Regions from separate parts of the Paenibacillus sp. FSL K6-3182 genome, predicted to be linked through region 3. Evidence: riboswitches for the same ligand, from Rfam matches in the RefSeq annotation. Region 3 holds a riboswitch; each other region holds the start of a gene.
What was found. Region 3 has a riboswitch for cobalamin ahead of MHH56_RS21510 (DUF4430 domain-containing protein). Riboswitches for the same ligand answer to the same signal wherever they lie in the genome.

Region 1: it holds a riboswitch for cobalamin, as region 3 does, so the genes downstream of both, MHH56_RS10240 (DUF4430 domain-containing protein) here and MHH56_RS21510 (DUF4430 domain-containing protein) in region 3, are expected to answer to the same signal.
Region 2: it holds a riboswitch for cobalamin, as region 3 does, so the genes downstream of both, metE (5-methyltetrahydropteroyltriglutamate--homocysteine S-methyltransferase) here and MHH56_RS21510 (DUF4430 domain-containing protein) in region 3, are expected to answer to the same signal.

What each region holds. Positions count from the first base shown of each region.
Region 1 covers NZ_CP150265.1:2,384,664-2,390,246, reverse strand. Annotated here, with positions in the region: gene MHH56_RS10240 (DUF4430 domain-containing protein) at 1-3,453, opposite strand, end outside; cobalamin riboswitch at 3,623-3,825, opposite strand; gene MHH56_RS10235 (HAMP domain-containing methyl-accepting chemotaxis protein) at 3,973-5,583, opposite strand, start outside.
Region 2 covers NZ_CP150265.1:1,870,246-1,875,828, reverse strand. Annotated here, with positions in the region: gene MHH56_RS08155 (hypothetical protein) at 1-421, shown strand, start outside; gene metE (5-methyltetrahydropteroyltriglutamate--homocysteine S-methyltransferase) at 495-2,807, opposite strand; cobalamin riboswitch at 2,950-3,144, opposite strand; gene kduD (2-dehydro-3-deoxy-D-gluconate 5-dehydrogenase KduD) at 3,288-4,043, opposite strand; gene MHH56_RS08140 (DeoR/GlpR family DNA-binding transcription regulator) at 4,048-4,842, opposite strand; gene kduI (5-dehydro-4-deoxy-D-glucuronate isomerase) at 4,868-5,583, opposite strand, start outside.
Region 3 covers NZ_CP150265.1:4,834,273-4,839,855, forward strand. Annotated here, with positions in the region: gene MHH56_RS21500 (ATP-binding cassette domain-containing protein) at 1-1,432, opposite strand, end outside; gene MHH56_RS21505 (energy-coupling factor transporter transmembrane component T) at 1,423-2,292, opposite strand; gene MHH56_RS21510 (DUF4430 domain-containing protein) at 2,285-3,058, opposite strand; cobalamin riboswitch at 3,233-3,434, opposite strand; gene MHH56_RS21515 (ABC transporter ATP-binding protein) at 3,449-4,114, opposite strand; gene MHH56_RS21520 (iron ABC transporter permease) at 4,111-5,583, opposite strand, start outside.

The DNA.
Region 1 (5,583 bases), 2.4 Mb from region 3:
TACACCTGACATCAATCCTTTTTCTTTAGCTGCTTTAACATAACCATAATACCATGCCCCACTGTTAACATCCTTAAAGCCGGAATCCTCCATAATAGGGTCTGCTCCGGAATACTTTACCATTAGCGCTGCAAATTCAGCACGCGTCAAATTACGTTTAGGCTCGAATGTTGCATTGCTCGTGCTTGTGCCTTGCATGAAGCCTAGTGCCGTTGCTTTGTTTACTGCTTCCAAAGCCCAGCTTGCAATTTTTGATTCATCTGAGTATTTTGTTGCATTAGGCTGCTCTGGCTTATCGCCACCGCCTACTCCGCCTATTCCACCTGATTCACCTGGCTCTGTTGGAGCGCCAAGATCTTTACCTAGATCCTTCGTATACTGCCAGCGCAGCACGTCTCCATTTTTCAAAGTATAGGAACCCGCACTTATTTTAGGGAAAACGCCGTTAACGGAGTACATCCAGCCGCTTTCCTTGCCTTTATCGAATTCAGCAAGACCGCCAATCGATTTCACATAAGTGCTTGAGCCTGATCCGGAGTAATCAATAGCTATACTTTTATCTTCAAGTGCACGTTTCAGTGCTGTAAAAGCAGTATCGCCATCTTGTATAGTTACAGTAATTGGTGCAACGAAATCGCCTTCGTTTATCGAACGTTTCTCAACGGACAGTGTAACCTTCTGAACAATTGGAGCAGTACCACCATCGCCACCGCCAGGATTGGTTACAGCAGCAGTTTTGTAAGCAAGAAATTGTGTAAAATGTTTCGTTTGAATAACTAAGTCATTATTTTTTTTGTAAGCATAAACCTCATCCGTACGAACGGATGAATCTGCATATTTCTTAATTGGCGTGAATACACCTGCTTGATCAATGAAACCAGCTTCCTTGTCGCCTTGACCCTTCAGCGTGATGGATACATGCTGATTAAATTGAATTTTTGCAGAACCGCCAACTTGAATGCGAACGGCTATGGATTCCACTTTCTTGCTGTCAGCTGATAAAACGGCATCCAGCTTGGAAGCCAAACCACTTTCATCGATGCTTAGATTTTTTGGGAGTGCTAGTGCTTTATCCCATGTCGTTGTTGTCACCACTGTAGCAGCTGGAATTTCAAGTACTGTAGTACCGCGTGTCGCTGTTACTTTTGGCAATGCTGTTGTTTCAAATGTAAGGGTTACATTGTTTGTTACTTGACCACCGCTTGCTGCGCCAACAACAACCTCTTTCTCGTTCTTGTTGATGGCAAAGCTTTGATCCGTTGTATCCCCAACAACACGTGGTACGGCAATTGAGATTAGATCTTCACTATCTTGTCCGCCAACAAAAGCAGCCCCAAGCGCTTTAATCGTAATCGCGCCGCCAGTTGCAGTTCCAGTTAACGAAATCGTTATTTTATTTCCATCTCGCGTAAAGGTATTAACTTGAAGGCCTGTATTTCCTGGATCAATTGACCAGTTTTTAATGTCCGTTGCTTGATTAGTGAACTCATCGCCGACAAGTTTTACTTCAATCGATGGATCTACAGCACCATTTGCAATTTTCGAGCCCGAAGAAATCGCCGGCCATCTGCTGTAATAGAAACGAACCTCATCGTTTTCTTTAAGCTCGTATTCACCTGCTCCAACCATTGGAGCAATGCCATTCACTTCATACATCCAGCCATCATAACCGCCAAATGTACCCGCTGCTTCTCCGTTTATGGCAGAAACATACTGTCCGTAGCTGCTATCTTCAATTTTATAGCTAATTTTAGGATCTGCTTGATTGAGTGCTTGTTTTAGCACATCCAATGCAGTTACTGGCTTAACCGTGTTTTTCACCGTTACCGCTTGTTTGCTATAAATCGAACTGGAACGGCCATCTACCTGCAGCTTAGCGGTTACAGGAACCCGCAGCGTAATTGTAGTGCTGTCTTTTTTACCAACTAAAGCTGCTCCCAATGCTTGGATGGTCACTGCTTTTTCTGTAGCTTTGCCTGACAAATTAAGTTTGATCTTTTGATCGCTTTCTTTCACGATCGACTCAATCGTCAGTCCCGATACGTCAGAGTTAATTTTCCAATTATTCTTCACTAGCGCGTTGCTGTTGAACTCATCTCCAACAAGCTTTACATCAACTGATGGATTAGTTGCACCATTTACAAGCGTTGTTCCAGTTGTAATATCTGCATAACGGCTATAGAAGAAACGAACCTCGTCGTTAGCTTTAAGCTTGTAAGAGCCTGCACCTACGTTCGGAGCTATGCCGTTGACTGTATACACCCAGCCATCCCAGCCGCCAAAGGTGCCCGCATTTTGTCCTGCAACCCCTTTAATATAAGGGCCATAACTGCTGTTTACAATATTGTAGGAAATTGCTGGTGAGGCATTATCCAAAGCAGTCTTAAACGCATCCAACACTGTTGGCCTTTTAATTTGAGTGAAATTTACCGGTTGCTTGCCATAAACAGAACCCGTAACGCCATCAACACTCATATTAACAGAAATAGGTTGTTTAATTTCCTCTAAACGATGCCATACCGTTTTCTGATATTTAATATCAAGCAGGGCAATTAGCGCCTGCTCAGTCGCCATTCCATTAGATCCGCCGCTAAGAAGGTATTTAAATGATCCATCCTGAAGCTGGAATAAAGAGAAAGAATCAAGTACCGTTTTACCGTTCGCTGTCCAGACATCAGATAAAATATCCTCGCCAATAGCCGTTATTCCGGTCACTACAGTGGATAGACTATTCGAGTTATTGTCGCTAAACATAATATGTTCTTGGTTTAGCTTTATCGTTTGTAAATAACTTTTCACTCTTTCAATTGCCGCTTGAACAGCGCTGTCATCCTGATAATTTCCAAGTGCTAACAGGCCCATCCCTGACATATCTGGATCAGACTTCGTTCCGAAGTAAGCAAAGCCGCCATCAGCCAGTTGCTTGCTTAGTAAAAAATCTACTGCTTTTTTCTTAGCAGCTGCATCCCATTTTCCAACGTTGCTTCCTAGCTTTTCGCCAGTATCAAGGGCAAGCATTGCCCACATATGTTTGTTTGTTGAACCAATTGCTCCCGTGGCTGCATCTTGCTGCGATGCCAGCTCGGCATACAGATTACGATCTGTTTCCCACGCATGAGCAGGATCTTCACCCATAGCAAGCAGTCCGAATATGTAACGGATATGCTCAGTTCCTCCATTATCCGGTTTTAGTACCGGATTTGTAGGCTCCTGTGTCTCCCAGCTTGGCAGCTGCCAGTCGCCGTCGTTCAAATTTACGCCAGCGCCCCAAAGCGCTACAATTTCCACCCACGATGTCAAAGGCTTTTTCTTGTTTTTATAATACTCAACCGTCTTATCAATCATCTCATTCAATGAAGCATTCGCAGAATGATCTGCCGCTTTACCTACTTGTGGTGCAAATAAAGTAAACACCAATACAAAACTTAAAATAGCAGGCAAACTCTTTTTCATAAATCTTTTTAAATTAAGCAATGTTTTCTCTCCCTTTAATCATTTTTGGCAACAAAAAAACATCTTTCCGTTTGTGGAAAGATGTTTGGATAAACACGTGCGCATGGAAGCATAGGAATCCACCTATTGCAAAAGCACGAATAAACATCTCCCTCCCATCCTCGTGAGAAATATAGAGCGCTCCTATGGCAGGTCTCCTGGCTTCGCTTCATTGCATAGACGATCTCCTTCCCGTCATGATATGACAGTGGACAACATGATCATCTGCTCCGCGATACAGTGGCGGGACCGCGTCGGATTTTGACCGAACTTCCCTATTAAGCTGCTTGTGAATGATAGATTCACGGCAGCACCATATTAGCTATTCTATGAAATTGTAAGTGCTTGTTTTGTGAATTGTATCAAATTTGAAAGGATTAGACAAAGGTTCTGACCGTTTTTTTTCAACTTGTACAATTCTCTATTCGATTTCATGCGCATATGACTAGTATTTCATCATAAATCTACTTCAGCTACAAATTACTCAATTTTGAATCTCTTAATCGAGCGCTGAAGCTCCTCCGAAAGCTCATTTACAGATGAAGCAAGCTGCTGCGTTTCAGCTGCGAGCTGATTTTGCCGCTCAGTGTCCGCTGCCGATTGCGCAGCATGAGTGGAAGTATCCTTGGCTACCTGCGCCATCGATTCAACGGAAGCGCTCACTTCCTCACTGCCTGCTGCCATCTCCTCCGTTGAAGCAGATACATCTTCAATTTGTGAGGCAACAAGGCGGGATTCCTTCCATATCGTGTCAAAAGATACCTTCAGCTCCTGAACGATGAGTAATCCTTGTTCCATTTCTTGCTCTCCTGCAGTGACAGCGTCAACAGCATCGGCAGTCAAGGCTAGCACCTCATTAATCGTTTCTTCGATATGGCCCGCATGAGCCGAAGCCTGTTCAGCCAGTTTTCTTACTTCACTTGATACTACTGCAAATCCACGGCCATACTCCCCTGCATGTGCCGCTTCTATAGCAGCGTTTAGAGCGAGCAAATTCGTCTGATTTGCAATAGCAGCAATCGTGCCTGCCATCTCTTGGATTTCGGATGAGCGCTCATTAAGATGTCCGATCACTCTTGATATCGAAGCCGTTGCCGCGCCAAGCCGTTCCATTTGACCAACCGCATGATCCGATTTTTCATGACCCAGCTCCGCTGCTTGCAGCATGTCGTTCGACGCTTCCGACATTTGGCTCGAGGAGTGAGCAATCCTTCCTACGCTCGTCGCCATTTCCTCCATAGACCTTGCTGCCTCAACTGCTCCGTCCGCTTGATTTTCCGCGCCAATTGCCATCTCATTCACAGAGGAAGCAAGCTGCGAGGAGAGCTCTCGGCTTTGCTGCGAGCCTACACCTAATCGGCCTGCAAAATCCGATACGGATGCGGCATTGTTCCGAATCGTCCGCATTAAGCCTTGCATATGGGCAATGAAATGATTGATTTCTTCGCCTAGGCGAGCAATTTCATCATTTCCTTTATTTTCTATACGATAGGTAAGATCCGCTTCGCTAGAATTAAGATTAATTGCTGCATGAACAATATTACGAAGCTTACGTCCTACCATAAATTGTGATAGCAGAAACAAAACGACCAATACAACAACCATCAGGCCGCCAAATTGCATGACAACCATCGTTCTTTCTGAAGCGATGAGCGCATCGGCCTTTTCTTTTGACAATGCAACACGTACCCCGCCCCAATGTTTGCCATCGATAATTAAAGGATAGGAAATATCCCACGTTTCTACCGTTTTCCCGTCTATGAGTCTATTATATTTTTGCAGAAGGACATCATCCGTCTTCGTATTCGTAGCGGCATTGTAGCCTGTTTTATCGTTAAAAATCCGATTAGCCCGGTAGTTTTGACTAAGAAGTCCCTCGTCGCCCCAAGCATCTTTTGATTCTTCTCCCATGGGGCTGTAAATGCTATTATGTGTTGGGATATAGCCCGCAAAATTCGGATTTTCTGAATAAGCGCCTGCAATAGCAAAAATAACATTTTCCTCCGTCAGAAAACTATCCATAATGCCTTGCCAGCGGTAATCCGTATAACGGTCATAGGCACTATCATATTTCAGTTCATATTGAGATAG
Region 2 (5,583 bases), 3.0 Mb from region 3:
GACAAATTGTGCACGAAATCTGCATCTTTTTACGGAACAGACCCCTTATTTATCTGTCACACGAATCGAGCTATTCGTCATTCCTGCTCTTGCCGTCGATTCTGCAGGCCATCGCGTATGTCTTCGTTTAACAAGCAATCAAGGCTTCGGCTGGAGTGAACTATTTGCCAGCGACACAGAAGAGCCCCTTGACTTAGAACGATGGAGCGACCTGCTTCAGTCTTTTATCGGCAGCATTCCTCTACCACCTCTTAACCAGTATCATTATGACAAAACGGATCAGGATGGGCGCGTTCTCGACTTATTCGTCTCCGCCGTCAAGCATGTCCTAGCACAATCCGCCGATGCAGCCCCGTACAGCAACGACCATGAAGAGTCTGTTTTGCGTCAACGTTCCGTCTCCTACATCTCTTTGGATTAATTTCGTTCATAAGAAAAAAAAGACAGTCCAGAACAGATAACCTAGTTCTGGACTGTCTTATTGTATTTAGGATTTAAACCTTCGCTAATGCAGCACGCTGCTCTCTGACTTGGTAAGTAGCCAGCATCATGTTGCGCAGTGAAGCAACCGTTTCTTCCATTCCGCGTGTTTTCAAGCCGCAGTCCGGATTAATCCAGAAGAGCGTAGGATCGAGCACTTTAATGGCGCGCTCGATCATGCTGACCATTTCTTCCACGGACGGTACACGCGGGCTGTGAATATCGTAAACGCCTAAGCCGATGCCTTGGTCATAGGTGTTCTCCTCAAAGCTATGAATCAGCTCGCCATGGCTGCGCGAGGTTTCAATGGAGATGACATCCGCATCCAGCGCAAGAATGGAATCGATAATATCATGGAACTCACAATAACACATATGTGTATGAATTTGTGTTGTGTCACGCACAGCTGAAGTCGATAGACGGAAGGCATGCACGCCCCATTTTAAATAAGCATCCCAATCACTGCGTTTAAGCGGCAAGCCTTCTCGCAAAGCTGGCTCATCAACCTGAATCATTTCGATGCCTGCAGTCTCAAGCGCCTTTACTTCCTCTGAAAGTGCAAGCGCAATTTGGTATGCAACCTGCTCCCGTGTGATATCGTTGCGGACAAATGACCAGTTCAAAATCGTAATCGGACCCGTCAACATCCCTTTTACCGGACGACTTGTCAGCGACTGCGCATACACGCTTTCGGTTACTGTCATTGGCTCAGTAAATACAACATCGCCATAAATGACCGGCGGCTTTACGCAGCGGGAACCATACGATTGAACCCAGCCGCCTTTTGTAAATGCGAACCCATCCAGCTTTTCTCCGAAAAATTCGACCATGTCCGTACGCTCAAATTCACCGTGAACGAGGACGTCAATGTTAAGCTCTTCTTGGATTTCAATCCAGTTTTTAATTTTATCGTTGATAAATGAAGCGTAGTCCTGTGAGCTGAGCTCATTTTTTCTCCATTTTTGCCTTGCTTGACGTACATCCAGCGTTTGCGGGAAGCTGCCGATGGTCGTTGTTGGAAGGAAAGGCAAATTCCACTTTTTCTGCTGCAGCTTTTGTCTCTCCGCAAATGGCTTCTGCCTCGTTGAAGGATGCGCCGCAACCGCTGCTGCATCAGCAGCTTGACGATTGCGGGCAGGAGAAATGGATAAATGATGAATCCGCTCGCCGTTAAGCTTAAGCTCAAGCTTGCGCAGTTCTGAGATGTCCGCCTCATTTACTGTCGCTGTTTCACTTAGCCACACAATTTCATCCAGCTTTTCTTCCGCGAATGCAAGCGCCTCACGCAGCTCTACTGGCAGATTGGTTTCGTTTTTTGCCGTTACCGGCACATGCAGCAGGCTGCATGACGATTGAACGATCGTGCGCTCAGCTGGAATGTATGCCGAAATCCTTTGCAGCAATTCGAGCTTTTGCTTATAGTCTGAGCGCCAAATGTTGCGTCCGTCTACAAGTCCGATACCAGCGAGCTTATCCTTCGGATAACCAAATTGCTCAAGCGACTTCAAGTTTTGCTCCAAACCATGAACGAAATCCAAACCGATCGCTTGTACCGGGAGAGCAACTACAGCTTCATAATGCTCAACTGCCTCAAAATACGTTTGAAGCATTATGTTAAGCGCTGGCGCTGCTTGGTTCAGCCTTGCATAAATCGATTCAACCCATTGCATCTCTTCCTCAGAAATAGAGGTAACAAGGATGGGCTCATCGATTTGCACCCATTGTACGCCTTCTTGCTCAAGCTCCTTAAGCAGCTGAGCATAAAGCGGTATAAACTGCTCAATGAGCTGCGGAAGCTGCTTGGCATCGTAGCCCTTCGACAGCTTGAGGAAGGTGTATAGACCGATAATGACAGGTTTACCTTCAATACCAAGCTTTTCTTTGGCTTCGCGGTACGCAATCAGCGGACGGTTTTCCGTCAGTACCGGAGCTGCATCCGCAAGTTCTGGCACGATATAGTGATAGTTGGTATTAAACCATTTGGTCATCTCGCAGGCTTGTGCTTCCTGTGTCCCTCTCGCCATTGCGTAGTAGGTCTGTACGGGAACAGGACCTCCATCATAGGAAAAACGATCTGGCACAAGGCCAAACATCGCTGCAGTATCCAGCATTTGATCATATAACGTAAAATCATTAACAGGGATTAAAGAAATTCCTTTATCCTTTTGCAGCTTCAAGTTGTTAAGACGAATACTTTCAAGGGTTTGAAGGAATACCGTTTCGTCCAAATCACCTTTCCAAAAAGCTTCAAGCGCTTTTTTCCATTCCCGATTTTCGCCGATACGCGGATATCCAAGTACACTGTTTTGCAGCTTGCTCACGTTCATATTTCCTCCTAATAAATGTAATTATTATGAAATAAAAGCACAAAAAAGAGCGTCGTTACCTTAAAGAAGCAAAGGTAAAGACGCCCGGCGTTTTAATAAACAGCGGTTCTGTCTTAACACCTCCCTATCTCCCGTAGGTAAAATCAGTGTCGTTCAAATAGGCAGGTCTCCTGGCTCTAGAATCATCATCGTAAGCTTGCCTTCCCAACCGGTTAAGATCAGTGGCGTTAGCGCTTAGACTCCTCTGTTACAGTGGCGGGACCGCGTCGGTTTTGCACCGGACTTCCCTTTTAAGCTCAAGCTATACAGCAAGAGCACCTATTTCCACTTATTTCAGTTGTTGATCGCATTTTTTAGGATCACGAATAACTATACACGCAAAATAATAACCATACAATGGAAATCATTATAATATCAAAAAAAGACTCTCCTCTAAGCAGCCTGCGCTGCAAAAGGAAAGCCTTATTGGTTTTTATATAATTACCTAACCAGCCAACCGCCATCAACAGCCAAGATATGGCCGTTCATATAATCAGAAGCTGAAGAGGCTAGGAATACCGCTGGTCCAATCAAATCCTGCGATGTACCCCAGCGTCCCGCTGGTATGCGCTGCAAAATTTGAGCGCTGCGAACAGGATCCTCGCGAAGCGCTTCGGTGTTGTCTGTACTCATGTAGCCTGGGGCTATCGCATTTACCTGCAAGCCTTTAGCTGCCCATTCGCTAGCAAGCGCTTTGGTAAGACCGGCAACGGCATGTTTGCTGGACGTATAACCCGGAACATTAATTCCGCCTTGGAAGGTTAACATCGACGCAATGTTAATAATTTTCCCTGAGCCCTGTTCAATCATATGTTTCCCGGCCAGCTGGGAAAGGAGAAATACAGAATTCAAGTTAACATCGAGTACATCCTGCCAGTCCTCGTAGCTATGCTCTGCAGCGGGCGTGCGGCGAATGATACCCGCGTTGTTGACCAAAATATCGATGCGTCCCAGTTCTTCAACTGTACGATCAACAATTCCAGCAAGCTTCGTTCGGTCAGCAATATCGGTCTGAATTGTAATCGCTTTGCGTCCAAGCTCTCTTATCGCTGCTGCCGTTTTGTCAGCAGGCGTTTGGTTCGTGACAAGCGCGATATCCGCACCCGCTCGTGCTAATCCAAGCGCAATTGCTTCCCCAAGCCCGCGCCCTGCACCTGTGACGACAGCTGTTTTACCCGTCAAATCAAACAAACTCATCGGCTCAGCTCCTACCTTTAGTACGCTTCCCATTTTCCGAAAGCGCTGCTTTCATCATTTTTATATTTTGTGACTCATACCTCGCCACAACGTCCGCATCTATACCTTCGTCTGTGATGATATAGTCAATTTCATGCAAACCGGCAAACGTTATTAGTGCACCCTTATCGAATTTGTTATGATCGGCAAGGCAGTAGACGACCTTGGCATTTTCCATATACAGCTTCTTCAGCTTCGTCAATTCTTCTGTGAATATGGTAAGCCCATATTCCATATGAATGCCGGTTGTAGATAGAAACAGCTTGTGTACATTCAGTCGTTTAATCCATTCCTGCGATTCTGCGCCGATAAGCAAATTGTTATGCCGGTAGCCCCCGGGAATAACAAGCCTTACTTGGTCCTTCGCAGTCAGCTCCCGAATGATAAGCAGATCGTTCGTAAGCACCGTAACCGGGATGTTGGGCAGACGTTTTGCCATTTCGAGCGTAGTACTGCCAGCATCAAGCGCAATAATATCATTAGGCTCGATGCAGGAAAGAGCAAGCTCCGCAATCGCCGCCTTCTCCCGCTGATGCTTGCTGTTTGGGAATTGCAGCGGATAAAGGCTGTCTTCACCTCTATGCTGGGGCACAGCTCCGCCATGAGTCCGTTTCAGCAATCCCTTCTCTTCCAGCTTCTCTAAATCTTCACGAACCGTTTTCTCCGTGACTTGAAACAGCTCGCTTAGCTCGGAAACTTTAACCGCGCCAAGCTGCTCCAATTTATCTATAATCTTACGATGCCGTTCGGCAGCAAGCATAGTGCACCCCCTGTAGCGAATGTTTCTATTTTAGCTCGCTTGCAGGTACGGCGTCCATATCTGTAAATGTGTAGTTCTCTCCAGCCATCGACCAGCAGAATGTATAATTGCTTGTGCCCACTCCTGAGTGGATCGACCATGGCGGTGAAAGAATCGCTTGGTCGTTGGCAACAACAAGATGTCTCGTCTGCGAAGGCTCGCCCATCATATGGAATACGCGAGCATCATCATTCATGTCGAAGTATAAGTATGCTTCCATGCGGCGGTCATGGACATGCGAAGGCATCGTATTCCAGACGCTTCCCGTTTTCAAGCTCGTTACACCAAGCATAAGCTGGCAGCTTTGGATGCCGTCTGCGTGGATATATTTATAAAGAATACGTTCATTGGAAGTCTCCTGCGAACCAAGATGAGTCGGATTCGCTTCCTCCATCGTCATCTTGCGTGTTGCAATTTCAGCATGCGCAAGCGCGGAACAGAAATAAAGCTTCGCAGGGTTTGCTTTATCGACACTTGACAGCAGCACTTGACGTTTGCCCTTGCCAACATAAAGCACGTCGAGCTTATTCAGCTCGTATACTTCCCCATCAACAGAAATCGAAGCAGGTCCGCCAATATTCAAGAAGCCAACCTCGCGGCGCTCCAAGAAATATTCGGTTTTTAGCGTTGCAGCATCCTCCAGCTCAAGCGTCTCGTTCACAGGCAATGCTCCGCCTACAACCATTCTGTCATAATGCGTAT
Region 3 (5,583 bases):
CTGCATGGCATAACTGCTGCAGCAGCTCCGCTGTTCGCTGCTTGGCTATGGGATCTAGCCCCTTTGTCGGCTCATCCAAGCATAGAACATCCGGCTCGCCAAGCAGCACTAACGCTAACGCCGCTCTCTGCTGCTCTCCTCCGCTCAAATCATAAGGATGCTTCGGCAAAATAGAGGAAATCTGTAGGGAATCGACAACCTGAGCTATTTTCCGATCCCGATCATCAAGTTTGGCGTAATCCGCCATCCGCTGAAGCTCCTCTTCAACTGTATCGTAGCTAAAATATAGCAGTGGATTTTGCGCCAAATAACCGACTTTAATCGATTTATCCCGCTTCAGCTTGCCTCGCTGCGGCTTTAATAATCCGGCCATCATTTGCAGCATCGTTGTTTTTCCAGCCCCGTTGCCGCCGAGCACCGCCAAAAACTCATGCTTGTACACGTTAAGCGACAGCTTCTTCAAAACCTCTGCACTCGCTTTTTCGTATTTAAACGTTATTTCATCACAAGCAAGCAGCCATTCCTTTTTTTCGAGCTCTCTGCTTTCGTTGATTACTGATTGATTTGCGGCTATTGTATGTACACCGAAATCATTGGAGAGCCACTTCTTCCCTTCACGCACGGTAAGCGGAATTTGATTTGCTTCTGGTAGGTTGCCAGCCTTCTGGGTAGATAGAAACAGCTTCGTAACGGAAGGCAGGTATGGCATTTCTTTTTGTGCTGCATCAGCACCAACGAGCCGGCATAGCTCTCTCGGCGGCGCGTCGTATTTCACTCTGCCTTCCTCCAGCAGAATGATTCGATCTGCAAGTGGAATAACATCCTCCAGCCGATGCTCGCTTATAATAACCGTCATTGACATTTCCTGATTCAGCCGATAAATAAACTGCAGAAAATCTCGTGCCGCTACCGGATCAAGCTGCGAGGTGGGCTCATCTAATAGAAGCAGCTTTGGCTGCAGCAGCAATACTGAAGCAAGATTGATCAGCTGCTTCTGTCCCCCCGATATTTCATGAACGGATTTGTTAATCAGCTCATCCAGCCCAAAGAAATGGCTCATTTCGGCTAGTCGTTTACGCATAACCGCTTGCCCATAACCGACATTTTCCATGGAAAAAGCCAGCTCATGCCATACCTGATCCATCACAATTTGATTTTCAGGATTTTGAAACACCATGCCGATCTGTTCAGCCGCCTCGACCGCAGGCAGCTCCTCTAGCAATACACGTTTATACTTAATGGTGCCTGAGCGTTTTCCCGTAGGCTGCGTTTCTTTTTTCAAATGCCGAAGCAGCGTCGTTTTGCCGCAGCCGGATGCCCCACAAAGAACGACAAAATCGCCTGGCTTGATATTTAAAGTGATGTTATCGAGTGCTGCAACCGTTGATTCCGGATAATGGAACGTCAATTGATCAACCTGAATTACTTCCATGACCTTCTCTCCATTTCTTCAAGTACGACTGGTGTTAACAGAAAGGCGCAATAGCAAGCGTATGCAATGCCTTCCCCCCTATGAAACTGCATGTTTTCCAGACGCGGGTAAATAGTAAGCACACCAAAACCTTGCATCCAGCCCCAAATGCATACTAGTGCCATTGCTCCAAGAAACAATAGAACATACCAATCTCTACGATCCATACGATAGATGACATAAGAGCTTCGTTTAGCTACGCCATACCCTCTAGCTTTCATAGAATCAGCGGTCTGAAGCGCCTCCTCCAAAGACCAGGTCAACAACACACGAACAAGCAGCATGCCGTCCTTGCTCCGTTTTTTCAAGTTGCCTTCAAGAATCGAAACCCCTTTTATTCGTTGAACCGTAGTAATTTGATCCAGTCTCCGCAAGAAAAGCGGTACGAACCGAATCGACATCGAGGTTAGCAGTGCAGTTCGCGGAGCGACTCGTGAAAATAAATACATCCATTTCTCCGTCGTAACAATCTGCTGAAACGATACAAAGGCTAATAAAATGCACAATAAAGAGAGCATCATCGTCACACCATATAAAATAGCTTCCAACGTGATCGGCTGATCCATAAAATAAAATAAAATATGCCGCCCGCGATGAGAAAACAGCGGGTTAAGAACAGCAACCAAACCGCCCATTAGAACATAATAAGGAAGCAGCTTAAGCAGCCGCTTCCCTTCGCCATGAATGACAATAATTACCGTAATCGCAGCAAGTGACGTCAATAAGAAAACAGGATGAAATAAGAGCATGCCGAATGTAATGACTCCTGCATAATAACTGAAGCTCGTAACCGGATGTACCGAACCGAACGCACTATTCATCGAATTTTGCTCCTATATCCTCGCCAAGATCAGTCGTGTACAACCATTCAATAACATCATCTTCATTAACCTTGTAAACCCCGGCGCCCTTGTTAGGGAACTCACCGTTTACTCGGTACATCCAGCCGCTCTTCGCACCCAGATCGAATTCGTAAATATTATCGATGCCTTCGATATAAGCACCGCCTTTAACACCTCTGTATTCCATTTGTATTTTGTTTTTTCTCGTAATTTTCTTCAATACATCTAGAACGGTATCGTCCTTCTTGAACTCTACGGCTGTTGGTGCAAGCACCGTTCCCGTATCTTTGTCCGCGACAATTGAAATCGTAACCGTCTGCACAGGATTCGGCGTTGCAACAGGCGTGACGGGCTTCGCAGTAGCCGCACTGTCTGTTTTGGTTGGTTTCGCAGAAGCAGTAGGCTTCGTTTTTGGATCATCCAGTTTTGGCTCATTTGTCTGCTTCGGCTTCGGGGAAGGCGTTGCTTGCTTACCGCCAGCGTTGTCGGTTGCCTTCCCGTTATCTTGATCTTTAGCTTCGCTAGGCAACTGCGTTGCCTCCGCCGTTTCTGATGCTGAAGTACTCGTTGGCTGCTCATCAGCGGCTTTCTCCGCTTCTTTTCCCACTTGCCCTTCGTTGCTGGTTTGCACTTGATTGGTATTGGAATTAACGCTTTGTGCCGGACTGGCACAGCCAGCTAATAAACCAATAAACAGCCATAGGATGATTAAGCTTGGTAACCATTTCTTGCAGATCTTTGCCATCGTCTCTTTTCTACTCCTTTTTGTCTCATTCACACAAACCTTAACAATAAAAAAAGACCCCCTTCTATTAGGGGATCTGCATGTCGAATGTAAGAATAGCAACCGTATATAACTAAAATATATGATGCGTCCTGCAAAACGATTACGCCTCCACATTCTTTACCCCCGAAGAATGAGAAACAAAATAAAAAAGGCAGGTTTCCTGGCTCGTGCGTCAACGCGATTCTCACACCTTCCCATCCTTGAATCGGACAGTGGCATTTGCAGAGAATCACTCTTCACATACAGTGGCGGGACCGCGCCGGCATTGAACCGGACTTCCCTATTAAGCAAACAAAAGCATGCTTTTGTTTGCACCTTCTCTATTCAATTATGCGATTATTTAATCAATCATATCGGGATTGCTGGGGTTTGTCTATACGGGATTTGAATGATTCGATCGCAAATAGCAGCTGCATCCTCTTGATCATGGGTAACGAACATACAAGTAATTTGGGCTTTGTGAAGCAATCGCTTCAGCTCCTCCCGAATGCTTTGCTTTAAGTGTGAATCCAAACTGCTAAATGGCTCATCCATCAACAGCATCAAGGGAGACGGGGCAAGCGCACGAGCAAAAGCAACACGCTGCTGCTGACCTCCGCTAAGCTCATGCGGATAACGCTTGACGAACTCATTTAACTGTATCAGCTCCAGCATTTCATCCAGCCGTTTGAATCTATCTTTTCTTGATAATCGATGTAAACCAAATAATATATTTTGACCGACAGTCAGATGAGGAAACAATGCATAATCCTGAAACACCATGCCTATGCCGCGCTGCTCAGGCTGAATAAACTGCTGATCATCTACTAAAACCCTGCCGCCAGCGGCAATACGTCCCGAGGCAGGAATCTCAAGCCCGGCAATAATCCGCAGCAGCGTGCTTTTCCCGCAACCGCTTTGACCAAGCACTCCAACAACTTCACCCTTCTGCATTTGCATCGTAAAGTTTTCTAACACACTCTTCTTCCCATTATCATAGCTAAAAGAAACGTTAGTCAGCTCAAAAAAGTTCATCTGGATTTCTTCTCTCCTAACCAATGATAAACAAAAACAGTTGCCGTTCCCACCGTGATTATGAATAAAGACGGTACCGAGGCTTGATGAATTTGCTCATCGCTTGCATATTGATAGGCTTTTGTCGCTAGCGTCTCAAAATTAAACGGGCGCAGCAGCAGCGTCAGCGGCAGCTCCTTCATAATTTCCATAAAGGTAAGCAGGAAGCCTGCTAATATGGAGCCTTTTATTAAAGGTAAATCCACTTTGAAGAAAGTCGCAGTCATACCGATGCCGAGCGTTCTGGAAGCTTCAGAATAACGATTGCCTATTTTATCAAATCCCGCTTCCACCGCATTAAATCCTACACCAAGGAAGCGGATTACATAGGCGAAAATAAGCATCACGAGCGACATGCTGAGCACGAGCTTGCTCGATCCAAAGCCTAACCATGAATAGACGCCGCTTAATTGATGGTCTAGGGAAATAAACAAAGCAAGCACGCCAATGGACAAAACAGCACCCGGGATTGAGTAGCCCATTAAAATTAGCTTCGTTGCTGCAAGCGACAAAAGCGATCGATTCAGGCTCCGGCTTACATTGGCGACAATAACAGCAAGCAGCATCAACACGGTAATCGCAACAATGGAAACCAAAAGCGTGTTTGAGACGAGCTGCGCAAATTTGCTGTTCAATACATCTTGATATGTCCATTTCGCCCAAACGAGGAGCTGAACTACTGGAATAGCGAACGAGAGGGCAAATATAACCGTGCTCACAAAAATAGCAGCAGCTGTCCCTAAATAGGATAACTTCCTTCGTTTAAGCGGATTAAGCTTGCTTGTCGCGGAATGATACCTTCTTCGCCTGCGAAGCAGTCTCTCCATTATAAACAATCCAATAATAGCGCTCATTAGGAGTGCAGATAATCTCAGGGCAGAATCAACGTCGTACATACCAAACCATGTTTTGAAAATCGTTGCAGTAAACGAAGCAATGCCAAAATGTTTGGTTACTCCAAAATCATTCAGTACCTCAAATGCGACGAGGCTGGCTCCGCCGATAATTGCAGCCTGCGACAAAGGCAATACGATTCGAAAAAAGATATGAAGCTGCCCTTTGCCGAGCAATCTTGCGTTTTCTATGAAAGCTGCGCTTTGCTTCTCCATAAAGGTTTTGGTCATCAAATAAATGTAAGGAAATAAAAACATTGAAAATATGAAAATAGCGCCTTTCATGGACAATATATCAAAATAAGCTTGGTTAGGGGTTACGCCGAGCGTATTTCGCATAAAAACTTGTACGCTGCCCGTATAGCTCAGCATAGAACCGTAAGTATAAGCTGCAATATATGGTGGAATAGCCAGTGGCAGCAAAAATGCAAAGTGAAAAAACTTCCGCATCGGGAAATCATAGGCTGCAACAAGCCATGCAAGCGACACGCCGATGATAACGGAGAAAAACACCGTTCCTACTACAAGATATAAAGA